DNA from 2 places in the Xanthomonas sp. CFBP 8443 genome. Region 1 is predicted to be linked to the other one. Evidence: predicted binding sites of a transcription regulator. Region 1 holds the regulator's gene; the other holds the start of a gene.
What was found. Region 1 encodes FliA, which starts transcription of late flagellar genes. Its sites were predicted from a motif close to TAAAGTTTNNCNNNCNNNGGCCGATAA; they were not measured.
Positions count from the first base shown of each region.

Region 2: NUG20_RS08335 (methyl-accepting chemotaxis protein) is a predicted target of FliA. The motif match lies at 1,887-1,913, and genes of this name have one in related genera.

Region 1 covers NZ_CP102592.1:2,447,366-2,450,768, reverse strand. Annotated here, with positions in the region: gene flhF (flagellar biosynthesis GTPase FlhF) at 1-707, shown strand, start outside; gene NUG20_RS10420 (MinD/ParA family ATP-binding protein) at 694-1,578, shown strand; gene NUG20_RS10415 (RNA polymerase sigma factor FliA) at 1,575-2,324, shown strand; gene cheY (chemotaxis response regulator CheY) at 2,342-2,734, shown strand; gene NUG20_RS10405 (protein phosphatase CheZ) at 2,734-3,342, shown strand; gene NUG20_RS10400 (chemotaxis protein CheA) at 3,347-3,403, shown strand, end outside.
Region 2 covers NZ_CP102592.1:1,935,421-1,938,823, reverse strand. Annotated here, with positions in the region: gene NUG20_RS08340 (chemotaxis protein CheW) at 1-60, opposite strand, end outside; gene NUG20_RS08335 (methyl-accepting chemotaxis protein) at 71-1,735, opposite strand; gene NUG20_RS08330 (DEAD/DEAH box helicase) at 2,201-3,403, opposite strand, start outside.

The DNA.
Region 1 (3,403 bases):
ACCGCGGCCGCGGGCTGATGCTGGGGCTGCTGTCCAAGCGCCTGCCGATCGCCCCGCTGGACCCGATCGAGGAAGGCGGCGTGATCGCCCTGATCGGCCCCACCGGCGCCGGCAAGACCACCACCATCGCCAAGCTGGCCTCGCGCTTCCTGGAACGCCACGCCGCCCGCGACGTGGCCCTGGTCACCACCGACACCATCCGCGTCGGCGGCCGCGAACAGCTGCACAGCTATGGCCGCCAGCTCGGCATCGCCGTGCACGAGGCCGACAGCGACGCCGCCCTGCAGCAGCTGCTGGAGCGCCTGCGCGACTACAAACTGGTGCTGATCGACACCGCCGGCATGGGCCAGCGCGACCGCGCGCTGGTCGCGCAGCTGCACTGGCTGCGCGCCTCGCGAGTGGTCCGGTCCTTGCTAGTACTCCCTGCCAACGCGCATTTCTCCGACCTGGACGAGGTGGTGCGCCGGTTCGCCGGCGCCGATCCGCAGGGGGTGATCTTGACCAAGCTGGATGAAACCGGGCGTTTTGGCAGTGCTCTGTCGGTGGTCGCAGACCACCGGCTTCCCATCACCTGGGTGACCGATGGTCAGCGCGTGCCGGACGACCTGCACCGCGCCAACGCCGCCAGCCTGGTATTGCGCCTTGAAGATTTGCGGCGCGCTGCCGATAAGCCCTGTACTCCGGAGCAGAACCATGCCGTCGCGTGATTACGCCAATCTGACCAATGCCTTCCCCCTGTCGGCCACCCGCAGCGAACCGCTCGGCCCGGTGCGTACCATCGCCGTGACCGGCGGCAAGGGCGGCGTCGGCAAGACCAACATCTCGGTCAACCTGTCGATGGCGCTGGCCGACATGGGCAAGCGCACCCTGCTGCTGGACGCCGACCTGGGCCTGGCTAACGTCGACGTGGTGCTCGGGCTGACCCCCAAGTTCACCCTTGGCGACCTGGTAGCCGGCCGCTGCACGCTGGAAGAGGTGATCATCGACATGCCCAACGGCCTGATGGTGGTGCCCGCCGCCTCCGGCCGCCGGCACATGGCCGAGCTGCCGCCGGCCCAGCACGTCGGCCTGGTCAACGTGTTCTCCGAGCTGCAGCGCGAGCTGGACGTGATGGTCATCGACACCGCCGCCGGCATCACCGACAGCGTGCTGACCTTCTGCCAGGCCGCGCAGGACGCGGTGGTGGTGGTCTGCGACGAGCCGGCCTCGATCACCGACGCCTACGCGCTGATCAAGGTGCTGTCGCGCGAACGCGGCGTGGACCGGGTGCAGATCGTCGCCAACATGGTCCGCGACCTCAACGAAGGCCGCCTGCTGTACGACAAGCTGAGCCGGGTCTGCGAGAAGTTCCTCGGCGACGTGTCGCTGAACTACCTGGGCTGCGTGCCGCAGGACGACTGGCTGCGCCTGGCGGTGCAGCGCCAGCAGCCGGTGGTCAAGGCCTACCCGTCCAGCCCGTCGGCGCAGGCGATCGCCGAGATCGCCCGGCGCACCGCGCGCTGGCAGGCGCCGACCGCACCGCGCGGCAACGTCGAGTTCTTCGTCGAACGGATCATCCAGCGGGGGGTCGCCGCATGAACGTCGCCGCCCAATACCGCGCCGTGCAGCGCAACAGCTCCAACGACTACATCGCCCAGCACTCGGACCTGGTGCGGCGCATCGCCCACCACCTGGCCGCGCGGCTGCCGGCCAGCGTCGAGATCGACGACCTGATCCAGGCCGGCATGATCGGCCTGATCGAGGCCTCGCGCAGCTACGACGCCGACCAGGGCGCCTCGTTCGAGACCTACGCCTCGATCCGCATCCGCGGCTCGATGATCGACGAGATCCGCCGCGGCGACTGGGTGCCGCGCTCGGTGCACCGCCGCGCCCGCGACGCCGCCTCGGCGATCCGCAAGATCGAGCAGAGCACCGGCCGCGCCGCCGCCGCCAACGAAGTGGCCGCGGCGATGGACATGCCGCTTCCCGAATACCTGCGCTTGATGGAAGATGCCGCGCGCGGCCAGGTGCTGAGCCTGGAATCGCGGGTCGAGGACCACGGCGAGCTGGACACCATCGCCAAGGGCGGGCCCAATCCGCAGCAGATGCTGGAACGCAGCGAATTCGGCCGCGAGCTGGGCAAGGCGATCGCGCAGTTGCCCGAACGCGAGCAGCTGGTGCTGTCGCTGTACTACGAACAGGAATTGAACCTGAAGGAAATCGGCGCGGTGCTCGGTGTCAGCGAGTCGCGCGTCTGCCAGATCCACGGCCAGGCCACGGTACGGTTGCGCGGGCGCTTGAAAGCGTTCGAAGCGGCCGACGCCGGCCTGGAAGACGAAGAATAAGACCCAAGGAGTTAGCGGTGAACAAGAACATGCGGATTTTGATCGTGGACGATTTCTCGACGATGCGGCGCATCGTCAAGAACCTGCTCGGCGATCTCGGCTTCACCAACACTGCAGAGGCCGAAGACGGCAACAGTGCATTGGCTGCACTGCGCTCGGCACCGTTCGAGTTCGTGGTCACCGACTGGAACATGCCCGGCATGACCGGCATCGACCTGCTGCGCAACATCCGCGCCGACGACAAGCTCAAGCACCTGCCGGTGCTGATGGTGACCGCCGAGGCCAAGCGCGAGCAGATCATCGAGGCGGCGCAGTGCGGCGTGAACGGCTACATCATCAAGCCGTTCACCGCGCAGACCCTGCAGGAAAAGCTGGGCAAGATCTTCGAGCGCCTGGGAGCGACCGCCTGATGGAAGCCACCGCCGAACGCAGCGCCCTGATCGAACGCCTGCAAGGTGCGCTGGACGCACTGGAAAAAGGCGACGAAGCCGGCTGGCGCAAGGAAATCGACACGCTCGCCGCCTGGCGCACGCGGCCGATGATGCAGGGCCTGAGCCGGCTGGCGCGCGACCTGGGCCAGGCGCTCGGCGAACTGCCGACCGTGCCCACCGAGGCCGGCGAGCTGGACGATGCCTGCTCGCGCCTGGACCACGTGGTGGCGATGACCGAAGAGGCCAGCCACCGCACCCTGGACCTGGCCGAGGAATGCCGCGCGCTGGCCGAACAGCTGCGCGCCGGCGGGCTGACCGGCGACCAGGGCGAGATCCTCGACAAGATCCGCCACAACCTCACCGAGATGGCCCTGGCGCAGAGCTTTCAGGACCTGACCGGGCAGATCATCCGCCGCGTCGCGACCATCGTGCGCCGCGTCCACGAAGGCTTCGGCGCGCTCGGCCTGCCGCCGAAGGAAGACAAGAAACCCGACGGCAGCCTGGCCGGCCCCGCACTGGCCGGACTGGACCGTCACGGCGTGTCGCAGAACGACGCCGACGACCTGCTGTCCGGACTGGGATTGTAATTTTATGAGCGCCGTACCCGACGACATCGCTGCCGACTTCATCATCGAAGCCCAGGAAATC
Region 2 (3,403 bases), 510 kb from region 1:
CGCCAGCGCCGGATCCGCGTCCAGCGGCACGGCCGCTGCGTTGCCAAGTTGTGCGCGCATGGCGTGCTCCTCAGAAGCTGGCGAACTGCGATTCGTCCGGACCCGCCGTCATCGCGTACGCCGGCTGCGGCGCACGCGGACGCACGCGCTTGGGCTCGATGCGGCTGCTGCCGAGCGCCTTGGCGCTGGGCTTGTCGGCTGCGCGCGGCGGGCGCGGTGCCTCGCCATGGCCCAGGCGGAAGAACGCCATCGACTGCTGCAGGTACTCGGCCTGCGAACTCATTTCCTCGGCGGTCGCGGCCAGTTCCTCGGACGCGGTGGCGTTCTGCTGCGTGGTCTGGCTCAGCTGCACCACCGCCGAGTTGATCTGCGCCACGCCGGAGGACTGCTCCAGCGAGGCCGCGGCGATTTCCTGCACCAGGTCGGAGGTCCGCTTGATGCTGGGCACGATGGTCTCCAGCAGGCGCCCGGCCTTTTCCGCCAGCTCGACGCTGGAACCGGCCACTTCGCCGATCTCCTGTGCGGCGACCTGGCTGCGCTCGGCCAGCTTGCGCACTTCCGCAGCGACGACGGCGAAGCCCTTGCCGTGCTCGCCGGCGCGCGCGGCCTCGATCGCCGCGTTGAGCGCGAGCAGGTTGGTCTGGTAGGCGATGTCGTCGATGATGCCGATCTTCTGCGCGATCTGCTTCATCGCCGCCACGGTGGCGACCACCGCTTCGCCGCCTTCCACGGTTTCCTTGGCGGCCTGCGCGGCCATGCCGTCGGTGATGCGCGCGTTCTCGGTGTTCTGCCCGATCGACGCGGTCATCTGCTCCAGCGATGCACTGGTTTCCTCCACGCCCGCGGCCTGCTCGGTCGAGGCCTGGCTCAGCGACTGCGCGGTGGCGCTGACCTCCTCCGACGCGCCGGCCAGGGTCTGCGCGCTGGCGTTGACCTCGCCGACCACCTGCTGCAGCTTCTCGACCATGCGCCGCATCGCCAGCAGCAACTGGCCCGCCTCGTCCTTCGAAGTGGTTTCGATCACGACGCTCAGGTCGCCGTCGGCCAGCGCATTGGCCACGTCCACCGCCTTGCCGATCGGCTTGGTCACGCTGCGGCTGATGAAGAAGCCCAGGCACACGCCGAGCAACACGCCGCCGATGATGATCGCGGTCAGCATCCTGGCGCCGCTGACATGGATCGCGCCGGTTTCCGCGCTTGCCTCGGCCGCGCGGGCTTCCTTGATGGTGGCCAGTTCGCTCATCAGCACGTCGAGCTCGTCGGAGGCGCTGCGCACCGAGGCCGACAGCGCGATGAGTTCCGGATTGGCTTCCTGCAGCGGCTCCTTGGCGACCTTTTCGATGAACTGGCCGCGATGCAGCAAGTACTGCTTCCATACCTCGTCGAAACGCGCCAGCTTGGCCTTGGACTCCGGGCTGCTGAACGAAACGCGCGCCTTGGCGACGTAATCGACCACGTTCGCGGTGTACTTGTCGATGCTGGCCAGGTGCTTGGCACGGTCCTCTTGCGTGGTCGACAGCTGCAGGTTGGAGCGCGCGCGGCCGGCGTAGATCAGGTTGATGTTGGCTTCCTTGATATTGGACAGGCCGACCAGTTCGCGCTCGTACAACTGCGTGGCGTAGTCGTTGATGCGTCCTGAATTGCGGATGCCGATCGCGCCGATGCAGGCGCCGATGGCGGCCACGATCAGGAACGCGCAGGTAAGCCTGATACCGATCTTCATATTGCCCAACATGATGTCTTCCCCGATTTGTTTGGTAACGACCGCGCCAAGACGACGCGTCCGGATGTCCTTCCCGTTGCACCCTGCTGGGCTCGGAAACGAGCATCAACGTGCGGACTGCAGCGATGCGCTGCGTAGCGCTGCATCGCCCGTTGCCTGAGAGCTATCGGCGCTCCCCGATTCCCCTTTAATCGCCACCACAAGTGCGGAATTGCGCACAGACGCGGGCGACGGCGGACCTTCGCTGAATACGGATAGGACCTTTCTGGGCGAGGCTCTTCGGTCGGCAAAGGTACGCGGCCCATGCCTGCCGCTTAGTGCCGCACTTTTCTCAACGGGAAATTACCGCCCCGGAATCCCGAAAAAAATGGTGATTTGCACCACAATAATTTGTAGACAACACGTGAAGAACCTCAATCGAACGGCATCGCGCTGCTTGTCGAGCGAGAGCGGCGATCGGGTCTCACTGCGGCGTCGTCAGCCCATGCAGGCGAGCATCGCGGCGATGGCGTCGCGCGTGCCGGACGCGACCGGCTCGCTCAGCCGTTGCCGCGCCGCGGCGCTGTCGGCGGCGCTCATGTCCTGCAACGGTTCGAAACGCTCCGCGACCCAAGTCGCCATCGGCAGCCCGTCGCGGTACAGCACGCGCGCGCCGGGCACCCGCGGCACGCGGTTGCCCGGCAGTACGCCGCCGAGCAGGTTCGCCGGGTCGGCGGCGGCGATGCACAGCCAGGCGCCATCGTGCGGCTGGCGCCGCAGCTGGCGCAGCAGGCCGATCGCCTCGGGCAGCGCGAACTGCTCGCCGGACAGCCCGCTGATGAAGCGACCGCCGCGGATCTCGCCGCGCGCCTCCAGCCGGTGATAGACGCGCAGCAGCTCGCGCCACGGCGGCAGCCACGCCGCCTCGCGCTCGAGCAGGCGCCAGCAGACCACGCCGTAGCGGCGCAGCAGGGTCCGCGCCAGGTGTTCGATGGCCTCGCCACGTACGGCCGCATCGCCGCCATCGGCAGCGCCGCGCAACAGCGCCCAGCGGCCCGCATCCTGGATGCCGTACAACGGCACCCGGCGCCGCCGCCGCGACAGCGCCGAGGGCCGCTTGGAGGCAGGCACCAGCAAGGCGCGCAGCCCGGCGTAGCTGTCGCAGTGGATGCGGCCGGCCGCCACCAGGTCCGCCAGCGCCTCTTCCAGTTCGGTGGACAGCAACCGCGTGGCGTCGGCGATCTCGTCGAAGAACGAAGCGCCGTGCGCCTCCAGGTAGTCGGCGACCTTCTGCGCGCGCGAGCCGAGCGCGACCGGCGCAGCCGCCGCCGGCAGCAGCCGCGACCATTGCGCGGCACTGCGCCGCGGCAACAACAGGATCGGGGTGCTGCGCAGCGAGCCGGCGCCGCCGGCGCTGGCCGCGGCCGGGCGCAGCCGCGTCCACAGCGTGCGTCCGGCGCTGCACAGTTCGTCCAGCCAGGCCGGGGCGTAGTCGCGTACGCGCGCCGGCAACAGCTCGCTTTCCCACAGCGCCGCCGGCGCCTCGAAGCCTTCCAGTTGCGCCAGCACGCTGGCCAGCGCTTCGGCCCCGGCGACCCGGCCTTCGCCGTCCAGGTGCTGCCAGCGGAACAGGAAACGCGCGTAGTCGCGCGGCGCGACCGGTTCGATCTCGCGGCGCAACCGGCCCAGGGTGTAGCGATG